One region of the Pantoea sp. SGAir0418 genome, then DNA from elsewhere that is predicted to be linked to it. Evidence: predicted binding sites of a transcription regulator. Region 1 holds the regulator's gene; each other region holds the start of a gene.
The links. The regulator Fur, encoded in region 1, represses iron uptake genes when iron is present. The targets are predictions, from matches to a motif close to ATAATAATGAGAACNACTATCAA.
Positions count from the first base shown of each region.

Region 2: a site for Fur is predicted at 2,900-2,922, ahead of C1N84_RS11000 (TonB-dependent siderophore receptor). Genes of this name have one in related genera too.
Region 3: a site for Fur is predicted at 2,411-2,433, ahead of C1N84_RS03510 (TonB-dependent receptor domain-containing protein). Genes of this name have one in related genera too.

Region 1 is NZ_CP027911.1:2,824,568-2,829,467, forward strand. Features, by position in the region: gene pgm (phosphoglucomutase (alpha-D-glucose-1,6-bisphosphate-dependent)) at 1-120, opposite strand, end outside; gene seqA (replication initiation negative regulator SeqA) at 146-685, opposite strand; gene ybfF (esterase) at 934-1,698, shown strand; gene ybfE (LexA regulated protein) at 1,868-2,143, shown strand; gene fldA (flavodoxin FldA) at 2,281-2,811, shown strand; gene fur (ferric iron uptake transcriptional regulator) at 3,164-3,613, shown strand; gene C1N84_RS13180 (hypothetical protein) at 3,675-4,070, opposite strand; gene glnS (glutamine--tRNA ligase) at 4,307-4,900, opposite strand, start outside.
Region 2 is NZ_CP027911.1:2,377,320-2,382,219, forward strand. Features, by position in the region: gene ghrA (glyoxylate/hydroxypyruvate reductase GhrA) at 1-868, opposite strand, end outside; gene treA (alpha,alpha-trehalase TreA) at 1,075-2,751, shown strand; gene C1N84_RS11000 (TonB-dependent siderophore receptor) at 2,996-4,900, shown strand, end outside.
Region 3 is NZ_CP027911.1:766,115-771,014, forward strand. Features, by position in the region: gene dnaJ (molecular chaperone DnaJ) at 1-270, shown strand, start outside; gene C1N84_RS03495 (siderophore-interacting protein) at 646-1,419, shown strand; gene C1N84_RS03500 (PadR family transcriptional regulator) at 1,505-2,044, shown strand; gene C1N84_RS03505 (SelT/SelW/SelH family protein) at 2,050-2,337, opposite strand; gene C1N84_RS03510 (TonB-dependent receptor domain-containing protein) at 2,680-4,900, shown strand, end outside.

The DNA.
Region 1 (4,900 bases):
CACCGCATGGTCCGGGTTCGCCGCATCCGGCTTCAGGACGTAGTACTGCGAGGTTAATTGTGCAACGTTAATCAAATCGCTCTGCTGGGCAGGTTGCCCGGCACGGGGGTGATTGGCCATTGGCGCTTCTCCCTGACGCTTCGGTTTAAATGGTGCCGCAAACTTTCTCTGCCAGTTCCTGCGGGAACTGCATGGCGAGCATGATGTGTTCCACCATGCTGCATTTACGACCTGTATTGGTATTGGTGATCACCCAGTACGGCGTGCCGGGCACGTGCTTCGGCTTAGTATGGGTGCCATTTTGCAACAGCGTGTGCTCATCACCCGCGAAGTAAACGCGGGTGCGGCCCTGCAGTGAAGCAGTGGCATCAGCAAAGGCTGCCGGATCAAGACGATAAAGCGTTGACAGGATCAGCATGAAGCGATTAACCGCTTTCTTCTGCTCCGCATACTCGTCAGACAGCAGCAGCTCACGCACGGCGCGCACGCGATCCTGAGGCCGCGCTTCGCTGCGTGCAGCCGGTGATTCTTTTACCGCCGCATTCGCCGCTGGCGCAGCGGATGCGCTCTGGCCGGCAGTGAATTTCAGCATACGGCGCAAAATGTCCGAGGCGCTTTCACCAATGTGCTGCGTGTGGCTGGCAATATAACGGTAGAGTTCTTCGTCAACTTCAATCGTTTTCATCTTTTTCCGTGCGATTCTGGCAAATGGCAGAACCACGCTACTTTGCAAAGGCCTTAACAAAATCCGGTCGTGCAAAATGTGAGCGGGCTCTAACATAAGGATTATAAAGTTAAATCCGCGACAGCCGGTAGCGCTGGCATCGTTTACGGGCAAAAGTCGGAATATGCCCTAATGCCTGACCGCCTGGCGCCGGGACAGGTGAATCCATGATACCCTAAGCCCAGGTCTCAACCGAAAGAACTTTAGCCATGATTTTGAACGCCCGTCTGCAAACTGAACAATCTGCCCCTGATGCCCAGCCCATTCTGTTAATTCATGGCCTGTTTGGTAGCCTGGATAACCTCGGCGTACTGGCGCGCGGCGTGCGCGATGCACGGCCCACGCTGCAGGTGGATGTCCGTAACCACGGCCTGTCACCGCGCAGCGAAGAGATGCACTACGCTGCGCTGGCGCAGGATATAGTCGACACGCTGGATGCGCACCACATCGAACGGGTCGATGTTATCGGCCACTCAATGGGCGGCAAAATTGCCATGGCGCTGAGCGCCGTTGCGCCCGAACGGATTGGCAAAATGGTGCTGATCGATATCGCGCCGGTGGATTACCAGACGCGACGCCATGATGAGATCTTCGCGGCGATCCGCGCGGTCAGTGCAGCTGGCGTCACGCGCCGCAGCGCTGCGGCCGACGTGATGCGTGAGCACGTGCGCGAAGAAGGCGTGATTCAGTTCATTCTGAAATCTTTCCATGAAGGCGAATGGCGCTTCAACGTGCCGGTGTTATGGGACAATTATCCGGTGCTCTCCGGCTGGCAGGAGGTGCCCGCGTGGCCTCATCCGGCGCTGTTTATTCGCGGCGGTGATTCACCCTATCTGGACAATCAGCACCGTGATGCGCTGCTGCGCCAGTTCCCGCAGGCGCAGGCGCACATTATCAGCGGTGCTGGCCACTGGGTGCATGCCGAAAAACCCGATGCCGTGCTGCGCGCGGTGCGCCGCTTTTTTAACCTGTAAAAGCAAAAGCTTGCTACGGGCGGTTTAGGGTTGGCGTCGCGCCGGGCGCTGGAGTATGATGTCGCGCTAAAAATTTGCCGCGGATGCTTTTTTCGCCGCGGTCGGGCCGATAAATGTTTAAATCGCGCAGCGCCTTTCCGCCGTTCGCGCCCACGCAGTTTCACAAACCATGGCAAAAGAACAGACAGATCGTACCACGCTCGATCTCTTCGCAGACGAGCGGCGTCCCGGTCGCCCTAAAACCAGTCCGCTGTCGCGTGATGAGCAGCTGCGCATTAATAAGCGCAACCAGCTGAAGCGCGACCGGGTGCGCGGCCTGCGCCGCGTTGAGCTGAAAATGTCCAGCGAAGCGGTCGACGCGCTTAATACGCTGGCCGAGCAGCAGAACATCAGCCGCAGTGAACTGATTGAACAAATGCTGCTGGCGCAGCTCAAACTGGCGTAACGTGCGCAGACCGCACGCTGGAACACAAACTCAGCGCTTTACACATTCCGCGCTTTTCGCCGGTCTGCTATCATTCGCATAACTGTGTCGTCTTCTGACTTACTTTCACAATCAGGATTTAAGAGGTTACTCACTCCATGGCAATCGTAGGCATTTTCTTCGGCAGCGATACCGGCAACACTGAAAACATTGCAAAAATGATCCAGAAACAACTGGGTAAAGATGTCGCCGAAGTGCATGACATTGCTAAGAGCACCAAAGAAGATCTCGAAGCATTCGATATTCTGCTGCTGGGTATTCCGACCTGGTACTACGGTGAAGCCCAGTGCGACTGGGATGACTTCTTCCCGACGCTGGAAGAGATTGATTTTAACGGTAAGCTGGTGGCGCTGTTTGGCTGCGGCGATCAGGAAGATTACGCCGAGTACTTCTGTGACGCGATGGGCACCATTCGCGACATCATTGAGCCAAACGGCGCAGTGATTGTGGGCCACTGGCCAACCGAAGGTTACCACTTCGAAGCCTCTAAAGGTCTGGCAGACGACAAACACTTTCTCGGCCTCGCCATCGATGAAGATCGTCAGCCTGAACTGACTAACGAGCGCGTCGACAAATGGGTTAAGCAGATCTTTGACGAGCTGCAGCTGCAGGCGATCATCGAAGCCTGATGCTTTCCTGTCCGATGTGGGCGCTGGCTCACATCGGGCAATGGAATTACCTATAAAAATAATAGCTACGGTTTTTTAACTTTTTCCCTCAATTCTGTAGAATACCCGCAACGGTCATCTGCTTATTCCTCGGGCATCAGACTGAGACTGCGCGAAAAGGAACATCGATCTGCACGATCCCGCTGAGGTTCACGACATTTCTCCTTACAGCATCCGGGGAATTGTCCGCCGCAGCCGGTTTTCATTTCGCAGGCTGAGCTCTATAATGAGACGCAAATGAGAATGCGCGTTGACCACACATTCAAGGCCTTTGCGCCGTAAGTGACTAGCAAAGTAACAGGACAATATCCGCATGACTGACAACAACTCCGCATTGAAAAAGGCTGGCCTGAAAGTCACGCTGCCCAGACTGAAGATTCTGGAAGTGCTTCAGGGACCCGGACCCGAGTCCCATCATGTCAGTGCGGAAGATTTGTACAAACGCCTGATCGACATGGGCGAAGAGATTGGTCTGGCGACGGTATACCGTGTTCTGAACCAGTTTGACGACGCCGGCATCGTGACGCGTCATAACTTCGAAGGCGGGAAATCCGTGTTCGAACTGACCCAGCAGCATCACCATGATCACCTGATTTGCCTCGACTGCGGCAAAGTGATCGAGTTTAGCGATGAATCTATCGAAACGCGTCAGCGTGAGATTGCAACACGCCACGGTATCAAACTCAGCAACCACAGCCTGTATCTGTACGGCCACTGTGCGCTGGGAGACTGCCGCGAAGACGAGACGCTCCACGATCAGTAATTGAATATGCTATGCAGTATAAAAAAACCGGTGCCAGGCACCGGTTTTTTTATGGCTGCGTTCAGGCGACCAGCGTTTCCTGCAAATAGCGCCAGCGCGGAACAGGCGTGCTGCAGTCCAGCACCGCCAGCGAAATGCGGGTCTGGTTATTGCCGTTAAGCATTTGCAGTTCGTGATACTGAATGGTCACTTCCTGCTGCTGCTGGGAAATGATGGCATGCTCACTGGTGGCGATTCGCATCCCTTCCCGCTGCCCGTGCAGTTTGCGAAACAGGGTTTCAGTGTCATTGAGATCGAGCTGTTTGCCTTGCGGCGTCACCATTTTGAAGTCGGGATGAAAGTGCGACAGCAGCAGGTCCATACTGTCATCGCTGCCTTCGGCCTGATTAAAAATACGTTCGATAAGCTGATGTAAAACCACCACGCTATGTTTGGCTTCCAGAGCGAGACTTGTCATTTTTCTTCCTTCGCTAACCCGCACAGCAACATTTAAGAGCGCATAGCCTACCTGAAAATAATGATTTCACACGGGTAAATTAGTTAATTTTATTAAAGTCAGATTAGTCGTAATCGCGCGCGATTACTGTTTTTTGTCTGGTTCAGCATAATCGATTCCCGTTTGCAGATAACGGGCAATAAAAAAGGGCGATTGCTCGCCCTTTGCTGATCATATCGTGCTATCAAGCAGTAAAATTATTCGCCGATTTTTGCCCAGGTATCACGCAGACCCACGGTGCGGTTGAACACCAGTTTCGACGGCTGCGAGTACACGCTGTCAGCGCAGAAGTAACCTTCGCGCTCAAACTGATACGGTGCCAGCGCACTGGCGGCACGCAGACCCGGCTCAACGAAGCCCTGTTTGATCTCCAGCGAGTTCGGGTTGATGGTGGTGAGGAAATCCTCGGCCGCGCCCGGGTTTGGCACGCTGAACAGACGATCGTACAGACGGAATTCGGCAGGCAGCGCGTGAATCGCCGACACCCAATGGATAACGCCTTTCACCTTGCGGCCATCGGCCGGATCTTTGCTCAGGGTGTCGACATCGCAGGTAGCGTAGATGCAGGTAATGTTGCCGGCTTCATCTTTCGCCACGCGCTCGGCACGAATGACATAAGCGTTGCGCAGACGAACTTCTTTACCCAGCACCAGACGTTTGTACTGCTTGTTGGCCTCTTCACGGAAGTCGGCGCGATCGATCCACACCTCACGGCTGAACGGCACCTCACGCGTGCCCATCTCCGGCTTGTTCGGATGGTTCGGCATGCTGATGATTTCTTCATGCCCGGC
Region 2 (4,900 bases), 450 kb from region 1:
CGATATAGTCCATCGCCTCATGCGGCAAGGTGGTGGCGGCATTATGCGGGGTAATCATGACACGCGGATGAGACCACAGCGGACTCGCGGCCGGCAGCGGTTCCACCTGGAACACGTCCAGCGCCGCAGCGGCCAGCTGCCCGCTCTCCAGCGCCGCCAGCAGATCGGCCTCCACCACGTGCGCACCGCGTGCGAGGTTGAGGAAACAGGCGCCGCGCGGTAGCGCGCTGAGAAAGGCGCCATCGATCAGGTTGCTGGTTTCCGGCGTGGCGGGCAGCAAATCAATTAATACCTGACTGTCAGCGAGAAAATCCGCCAGCTGGTCGCGGCCATGAAAGGTGGTGACCCCCGCTATCTGCTTCGGCGAGCGGCTCCAGCAGCGCAGCGGAAAGCCCCACTGGCGCAGGCTCTCCAGCACGCTGCGGCCAAGCACGCCGGCCCCCAGCACGCCAATGGTAAAAGTAGCACGTTCACGGTCCGGCAGCGGCTGCCATAGCGCCTGTCGCTGCTGCTGGTGATAGTCGGCGAAGCGGCGGAACCAGCCCAGCACGCACCAGTTCGCATACTCCTGCATCTGGCGTGCCATGCCGGTGTCTTCCAGCCGGTAGAGCGGCACCGCATCAGCCAGCATCTCAGGGTGCGTGCGCAGCTGCCGCAAAATTTCGTCTACGCCGGCCCCCATGGCGAATACGCCACGCAGCGCCCGTCCCGCCAGCATCTCCACCGGCGGCGATCGCACAATGGCGTAGTCGGCGGGGGCACTGTCGCCCGGCTGCCACTGGCGGATGCGCACCGACGGCAGACGCTGGCGCATGCCGTCCAGCCACGGCTGCGGATTCAGTGACGGGTGATACCAGATGATCTCCATACTGCTCTCCTTTTTTTCTTTCAGCCTCAGTCAAATAGAGGCGCAGGGCAAGTAAAAACCCGCACCGCACCGCAATTTTCCGGCGATTAATCGCGAAGGCTTCACATTTCCGCCGCTGCAAAAGGCTAAGCGGCGCGTTAACGTCTAAAGTTGTTCGGGTGGTCAATGCGTTAGCGCACCACCTTTTCGGACAAGGAGAAAAACCGATGATAAAAAATGTAGTGTTTACGCCTGCGCGTCTTACCCTGTTGCTCAGCGCGGCGCTGCTGAGCGCGTCTGCTGTGCACGCTGAGGATAACAGCCGCATGCTCAGCGCCCAGCCGCAGCCGCCGGATGTGCGACTCGGCCCACTATTCAGTGCCGTGCAGCAGGCCAGATTTTATCCGGACCAGAAAACCTTTGCCGATGCGGTCCCCAAATATGACCCGGCGTCGATTCTCGCCGACTGGCAGATGCAGAAAAATCAGCGTAATTTCGATCTCAGGCGCTTCGTGGACACCAACTTCATCCTGCCCAAAGCGCAGGATAAATACGTGCCGCCCGCCGGCCAGAGCCTGCGCGCGCACATCAATGGCCTGTGGCCGGTGCTGACGCGCAGCACGCCAACGGCCAGCCAGTACGATTCGCTGCTGCCACTGCCGAAACCGTACGTGGTGCCAGGCGGGCGTTTCCGCGAAGTCTATTACTGGGACAGCTACTTCACCATGCTCGGGCTGGCAGAGAGCGGCCACTGGGATCGGGTGCAGGATATGGTGGACAACTTCGCCAGCGAGCTGGACAAGTACGGCCACATCCCTAACGGCAACCGCAGCTACTATCTCAGCCGCTCGCAGCCGCCGTTCTTCAGCCTGATGGTGGATTTGCTGGCCAGCCACAAGGGAGATGATGTCTACCGCCAGTATCTGCCACAGCTGCAAAAAGAGTATGACTACTGGATGGCGGACAGCGATAAGGTGGCTGCCGGCCAGGCGAGCAAGCGCGTGGTGAAGCTGAGCGACGGCACCCTGCTCAATCGCTACTGGGATGACCGTGACGTGCCGCGCACCGAATCCTGGCTGGACGATGTCAACACCGCGAAAAAAGCGCCTGAGCGCAATAAACAACAGGTGTATCGCGATCTGCGCGCGGGCGCCGCCTCGGGCTGGGACTTCAGCTCACGCTGGTTCACCGATGCGCACAATCTGGCCTCGATTCGCACCACCCAGCTGGCCCCGGTGGACCTCAACAGCCTGCTGTTCCACCTGGAGCAGACGCTGGCGAAAGCCGCGAAGCTGGCAAAACAGAATGATAAAGCGCAGCAGTTTGCGGCGGATGCAGAGAAGCGCCAGGCGGCGATCAATCGTTACCTGTGGGATGACAAACAGGGCTGGTATGCCGACTACGATTTCCAGAAAAAGCAGGTGCACAATCAGCTCACCGCCGCCACGCTGTTCCCGCTGTATATGCAGCTGGCGGGCGACAAACAGGCTGAACGTACCGCCGCCGCCGTGGAAAAACAGCTGCTGAAACCGGGCGGGCTGGTCACCACGACGGTAAACAACGGCCAGCAGTGGGATGCGCCTAACGGCTGGGCGCCGCTGCAGTGGGTAGCGGTTGAAGGTCTGGAGCACTATAAGCAGAACCAGCTGGCGCAGCAGATTGGTCTGCGCTTCCTGCAAAATGTGCAGCAGACTTACGATCGCGAGCACAAGCTGGTCGAGAAGTATGTGGTCGACGGTGCCCAGCTGGGCGGTGGTGGTGGTGGCGAGTATCCGCTGCAGGACGGTTTTGGCTGGACCAACGGCGTAACGCTGAAGCTGCTGGATAAGTATTGTCCGAAAGATAAAACCTGTAACAGCACGCGCGACATCCCCTCAATGCCGACGCTAAACGCGGCGAAATAACCCTAACGTCAGGTGCGCCGCCGTGCGCACCTGCTTCTCAGGCCCGATGCCACAGCCAGGCGATGACCACGCCCGGCGCTGCAGCATCCCCCTGCGCATCACACTTTTCCATTACTTATCTTTTACATCTTGAAACACCCCTTACTAAAAGATAATAATTCTCAATCTTAAAATGACTCTTTTTCTCATCGTTAACCGCCGCGCTGGTGTGGTGCGGCTTTTGTTCTCAGCCAAAGGAATCATTATGACCGCGCTGTTCCCCCTCAACCGTGGCCGGCTGCTGTGCGCGCTGGCGCTGGCGTTTCCGGCACTCGGCGTAGCCGAACCCTCTCTGGTGGTCACCGCACAGCCGCAGGAGAGCGCCACCTCGCCCACGGCGGACTATCTCGCCACCCGCAGCGGCGCCACGAAAAGCGATCGTCCACTCGTCACCACGCCGCAGTCCATTTCCGTGGTGACGCGTCAGCAGATTGACGATCAGGGCGCGCAGGATATGAACCAGGCGCTGGGCTATACCCCGGGGGTTTTCACCAACTTTGGTGGCACGGCCACGCGTTACGACACCATTTCGCTGCGCGGTTTCCACGGCGGTGACGTCGACAACACCTTCCTTGACGGTCTGCGCGTGATGAGCGACGGCGGCAGCTTCAACATCCTGCAGGTGGATAACTGGTTCCTTGACCGCATCGACGTAATTAAAGGCCCCTCTTCTGCCCTTTATGGTCAGACGGTGCCGGGCGGACTGGTGAACATGGTCACGAAGCGGCCGCAGTTTGCTTCACAGGGCCATTTACGCTTCGCCACCGGCAGCAATGCCAGCAACAGCGCCGCCTTTGATTACACCGATGCGATTAACGATCAATGGGCGTACCGCCTGACCGGCATCACGCGCAACAGCGATACCCAGTACGACCACACGCGCGAAGAGAAATATGCGCTGTCACCCCAGCTGCTGTGGCAGCCGGATGAAGACACCAGCCTGCTGCTGCGTGCTTATCTGCAAAAAGATCCCTCAGGTGGCTATCACGGCTCGGTGCCGGCGGAAGGCACGCTGTACAGCCACAATGGCCGCTGGCTGAACGACGGCTTCTATGAGGGCGACAGCGCGCTGGATCAGTTCAAACGTCATGAGCAGATTTACGGCTACGACTTTTCGCACCGTTTCGATGAGGTATGGTCGGTGCACAGCACCGGCAGCTACAGCCATTCCAGCGTGGCGCTCGACCAGGTGTACCAGATTGGCTGGAACAGCGACAATCCGGACCTGCTCAATCGCTACTACTCCGGTGAGCGCTCTTCGCTCAGCGCGTGGGCGACTGATAACCAGCTGCAGGCGGAGTTTGCCAGCGGTGCGCTGCAGCATCGCGTCACGCTGGGCGCGGAGTATCACCGCTACAAAAATGATTTGAGCGACGCCAGCGGTGCTGCCTCACCGCTGAATGCCTGGAGCGGCGAGGCCATCGGCAGCCAGCCGGATTACCTCTGGACAGCGCAGACGCGCCGCTACTATCAGAGCGGCCTCTATCTGCAGGATGAGATGGCGTGGCAGCGCTGGCATCTGGATTTGTCTGGTCGCTATGACCGCATCGTGTCAGAGAATGGCAATAGTCGTCGTCAGGACGATCACGTCAGCGGCCGCGCCGCGCTGCTGTACGCCTTTGATAACGGCGTGTCGCCGTACGTCAGCTGGAGCCAGGCGATTACCCCGGCTTCGCTGACCGATCCCGACGGAAATCAGCTAAAACCGACCACCTCAGAACAGTATGAAGCCGGGGTGAAATACCAGCCGAACGGCACGCGCGATCTCTACAGCGTGGCCCTGTACGATCTGACACAGAACGATGTGGCCAACCGTAACGTGCAGGACGGCACCTACACCCCGTCCGGCAAAGTGCATGCACAGGGCATTGAACTGGAGGCGCGCAGCCAGCTGACCGAACGGTTCAGCACCATTGCCGGTTATACGCTCAACCATCTGCGCTTTAAGGATTCCGTGGACGGCAACGATGGCCATACGCCGTACGTCACGCCAAATAGCATGGCGTCGCTGTGGGGGCATTATCAGTTTGATTACGGCCTGAGCGCGGGTGCCGGGGTGCGCTATATTGGCCGCCAGTGGGCCGATAACGAAAACACCACCCGTTTGCCG
Region 3 (4,900 bases), 2.0 Mb from region 1:
CGCGTGAAGCTGAAAGTGCCGGCAGAAACCCAGACCGGCAAACTGTTCCGCATGCGCGGCAAAGGCGTGAAGTCGGTGCGCGGCGGTGCGGTCGGCGATCTGCTGTGTCGCGTGGTGGTGGAAACCCCGGTCAGCCTCAACGACAAGCAAAAAGCGCTGCTGCGCGAGCTGGAAGAGAGCTTCGGCGGACCTACCGGCGAGAAAAACAGCCCGCGTTCGAAAAGCTTCTTCGACGGCGTAAAGAAGTTCTTTGACGATCTGACCCGCTAAGCGGGTGCGCAGGCAGTAACAAGCGGAGAGGCAACTCTCCGCTTTTTTTATGCGCAGTTCTGCCGTGCAGATATTCAACGGCATTGTTTTTCGTCATTCACATCCCCGACAGCCGTTACCTTTCAAAAATACGCTGACACGCTGTAGGGTCGCCATTTATGGCGACCTCAAGCCGTGAAAATCCCCGCCAACAAACGCCCCCTCACCTTGCAAAAACCGGTTCCGTTTTCGCCAATAGCATTTTTCGGCATTGCGTCGAAAATATATCATAGGTATCTTGCAAGGCGTTTAATGAGAATGATTTCCGATAACATGCACCATCAGCGGTGTGCGGCAGCGCAGTAGCGCGGGACCGTCGCTGCAGGGAGAGAAACGTTGCCAAACCCGACTCACTATCGCGCTCCACAACGCGTGCGCAATGAATTACGCTTCCGTCACATCACCGTCGCCAGCAAAACGCGGGTGGCCGATGCCTTCTGGCGCATCGTCTTTAGCGGCAGCGATCTGGCGGGGTTCCACTCGCCCTCTTTTGACGACCACATCAAAGTGTTTTTCCCGGATACGCCGGGCGGTGCGCTGGCGCTGCCACACATGACCGACGAAGGCATCGTCTGGCCTGACGGCGTACGTCCGGCGGCGCGCGACTATACGCCGCTGGCTTTTAATGGCAGCGATTCGCTGACGCTGGATTTTTACATCCACGACGGCGGCGTCGCCAGCAGCTGGGCGAGTGCCGCTCAGCCGGGCGATCGCATTGCGATGGGCGGCCCGCGCGGCTCATGCGTCGTGCCGGTGGATTATGCCTGTCAGATTTATGTGTGCGATGAGACCGGTCTGCCGGCATTTAAGCGCCGCTATCAGGAAATGCAGGCACAACAGATTCATCTGCTGGCCTGTGTTGATGAGCCAGTCGGCCGCGCGTATCTTGGCGACCTGCCGGACGTCACGGTGAGCTGGCTCGGCAGCGGCAACATGCAGACTGAGGCGCTGACGCCGCTGCTGGACCCGATTATGCTGCCTGCTGATGACTACTTCATCTGGCTGACCGGCGAAGGCGCGGCGGTGAAAAAGCTGAGCGATTACTTTACTCAGCAACGTGCGGCGCACAGCGACCTGGTGCGCGCCGTCGCTTACTGGCATCAGAAATAACCGGCGCCCGCCCGCTGCCGCCTGTGTTGAATTTTACCAGGCACCAGACTACTATCAACCTCCCTCAACTGACCCCGGGAAGGCGATGAAACAGCAGCGGGATGTTCCAGAGCACGCCGATGCGGCACAGCGTGCCAGCTGTGCCGGCGCACGCAGAAAGCGGCGCGAAAGGATGCTGGATGCCAGTGATATTCGCCTGCTGATGCTGCACTTTCTGGCCAGCGGCGCGGCGCACGGTTATGAGCTGATCAAGTCGGTGGAAGAGTTGTCGAAAGGCGAATATTCCCCCAGCCCCGGCATTATTTATCCCAACCTGACGCTGCTGGAAGAGATGGACGCCATTCGCGTGGTGGATGCCCAGGCCACGCGCAAAGCCTACGCGCTTAACGATGCGGGCCGCGCGCTGCTGGCGGAAAATGGCGAAAACGTGGCGGTGATTATCGGGCGGCTCACTTCGCTGGCGATCCTGGTCAACAACCGCAGCATTCCGCAGGTGGAGCAGGCGATCCATACGCTTCGCTATACGCTCAATCACCGGTTATCGCAGGAGCAGATTTCACCGGCCACGGTGGACATTGTCGTGGCGGCGCTGCAGGACGCGGCAGAGAAGATCGCCAACAGCTAAGCGCGTTACGGTTTCTTCTTGTCCACGTGCCCCAGTTCGCGATCCGGCCAGCAGACATCGCGCACCCGCTGCTTCAGTGCTGCCGCATCGGGAAAGCCGCCTTCCTGTTTGCGTTCCCAAATTACCTGACCATCAATGCTAATCTTGAATACGCCGCCGCTGCCGGGCTGGAGCGTGACCGCGCTGAGATCGCTGGCAAAGGTATGCAGCAACTCCTGCGCCATCCACGCCGAACGCAGCAGCCAGTTACATTGGGTACAGTAGTGAATGGTTACTGCCGGTTTATCTGCCATCCTATCCCTCCTGTTAGTGCTTGATTAATCATGGGTTAACAAATTGTGCGCACAAAGATACATCTTGATGCAAATGATATTGATAATGATTACCAATTGCATTAAATTGTTTTCGCCATCATTTGACTCTCTATAAATCCCACAGGCATCCCTGCGGCACCGCGGCCAGTTATATACGGCAGCTGTGCACTCAAGCGCGCATGACACTGTGCCACAGGTGCCGGGATCGATAACATTATCTGGCCAGCGTGACGCGCTGTTTCACGGTTTTTAGCATAAAGCCGTGTTTTTCTGGCAGCAAACAAGTGAGCGAATACTAACAATTAACCAGGTATTTCGCGCATGTCTTTCAACCTTCAGGGAACTGTTCAGCAGCGTCTGTGTAAAGTCGCTGTTCTTGCTTCAGCCATTCACGCAGCCTGCAGCTATGCCGCCAGCGACAGCAGTACGCTGGCGCGTTCCGCAGAGAACAACAGCAGCAATGAACCGGTAATGACCGTTACCGCACCAAAGCAGCAGGCTGGCAGCAAAACCACGCTCACCGCCAGCGATCTGCAAAAACGCGGCGCCAATGACTTCGGTTCGATCATGCGTTATGAGCCGCTGGTCAGCGCCACTGGCGCGGCGGGCGGTTCGTCAGCCGGTAAAAGCGGCTTTGACCGTGCAGGCTATACCGGCTACAACATTCGCGGGCTGGAAAGTAACCGTGTCGGTCTGGATATTGATGGCATTCCGGTACCGGACGCCACCGGTCGTCCGTACGTCAGTCGCGCCGGTAACAATACCTTCGGTATTGGTCGCGACTACATCGACCCGTATATGTTTGGTAGCGTCGAAATTGAGAAGGGCGCGACATCGGTGGAACAACCTAACACCGCAATCGGCGGTAACGTATCGTTTCATAACAAGTCGCCGGACGACTATCTCAGCAGCGATAAAACCCACTATTTCGGTTATCAGAGCGACTACAGTTCGGCAGACCGCAGCTGGCACAACGGCATCACTGCGGCGGCAGGGGATGATGAACTGCGCGGCCTGTTTGTTTACAGCCGCCGCGACGGCCAGCAGACGCGCAACAACAGCGGCGTAAAAGACGCCTACCCGGCCAACTGGCACTCGGATGCCTTTATGACGTCGGGCATCTGGCAGCCAAACGATCAGCACAAGCTGAGCGCCACCTTCGACTACTACCACAAAACCAATCACACCCACTACGATACCTGGGACAGCAGCAGCGGCAACACTATTTGGGGCACTGCGCAACAGCAGAGCGATTCGCGCCGCTGGGGCATTAATCTTGCCGATGAGTGGACACCGTACAACGAGATGATCGATACGCTGACCACGCGGGTTTACTGGCAGCAAACCGAGGCGCACGACACCACCTGGTTACCGACCAGCGCCAGTCAGTACGGCTTCGTCTACTCTGACTACAACGTCGATACCTTAGGGTTTGACACGCGCGCCAGCAAAACCCTCGGCCGCCACGAGCTGAGCGGCGGCGTCAACGCGCGCGTGGAGAACAGCGAGCGTCCGTTCCGCCAGGAGCCGAACCCGGGCACCTTCGGCATCATCACCCAGCCGCAGTCAGACAGCCGTTCCTGGACCGTGGCCGGTTATCTGCAGGATAAAATCAATTTCGATCTCGATAGCCACAATTTCGCGGTGATTCCCGGCGTGCGCGTTATTCATCAAAGCACCAAACCGAAGAACCTCGGCGATCTGACCAACGGCAGCACGGTGCTGACCGAAGAGCAGGTGGAAAAACTGTACGGGAAGACCAATTCAGACACCGAAGTGCTGCCGTCACTGACCTTCCAGTACGATATCAACCCGGCGCTCACCACCTGGCTGCAATATAAGCGCGGCGTGGAGTATCCGACCACCAGCCAGCTGTACGGCTCGTGGAACCTTGGTTCAAGCTACGCCGGCAGCGCGCAGTATGCGCTGATTGGTAATGCCGATCTGAAAACCGAGACCAGCAACAATTTTGAGTGGGGTCTGAAAGGACAGCCGACCGACGGCATCACCCTCAATACCTCGGTGTTCTACAACACCTACAAAAACTTTATTGCCTACACCCGCTATCGCCGCGCCACCAACCCGGCGATGTTCGTCAATGTTCCGGCCAACATCTACACCAGCTATCAGGCTGAGAACCGCGACAAAGCCTACATTTATGGGGCGGAGATCAGCACCCGCGTCAACTACGGCAGCTGGTTCCCGACCGTGGATGGCCTGAGCAGCACGTTCGCGCTCGGCTACAGCGAGGGGAAAGCGAAATCCCGCTATCTGGGTGACAAATACATCGATCTCGACAGTGTCGCGCCGCTAAAAGCGATTGTCGGCGTCGCGTGGGACGACAAAGCGCGCGGTTACGGCGCGGCGCTCACCGCCACCTTCGTCAAAGGCAAACAGGCCAGCGCCACCAACCGTGAGAGCTACAGCAACAGCGGGGCGGCCATCAGTGACGCCAGCAGCGAATACATGCGCGTGCCGGGCTACGGCCTGATCGATGCCACCGCGTACTGGCAGCTGACGAAAAACGTCAGGCTGAGCGGCG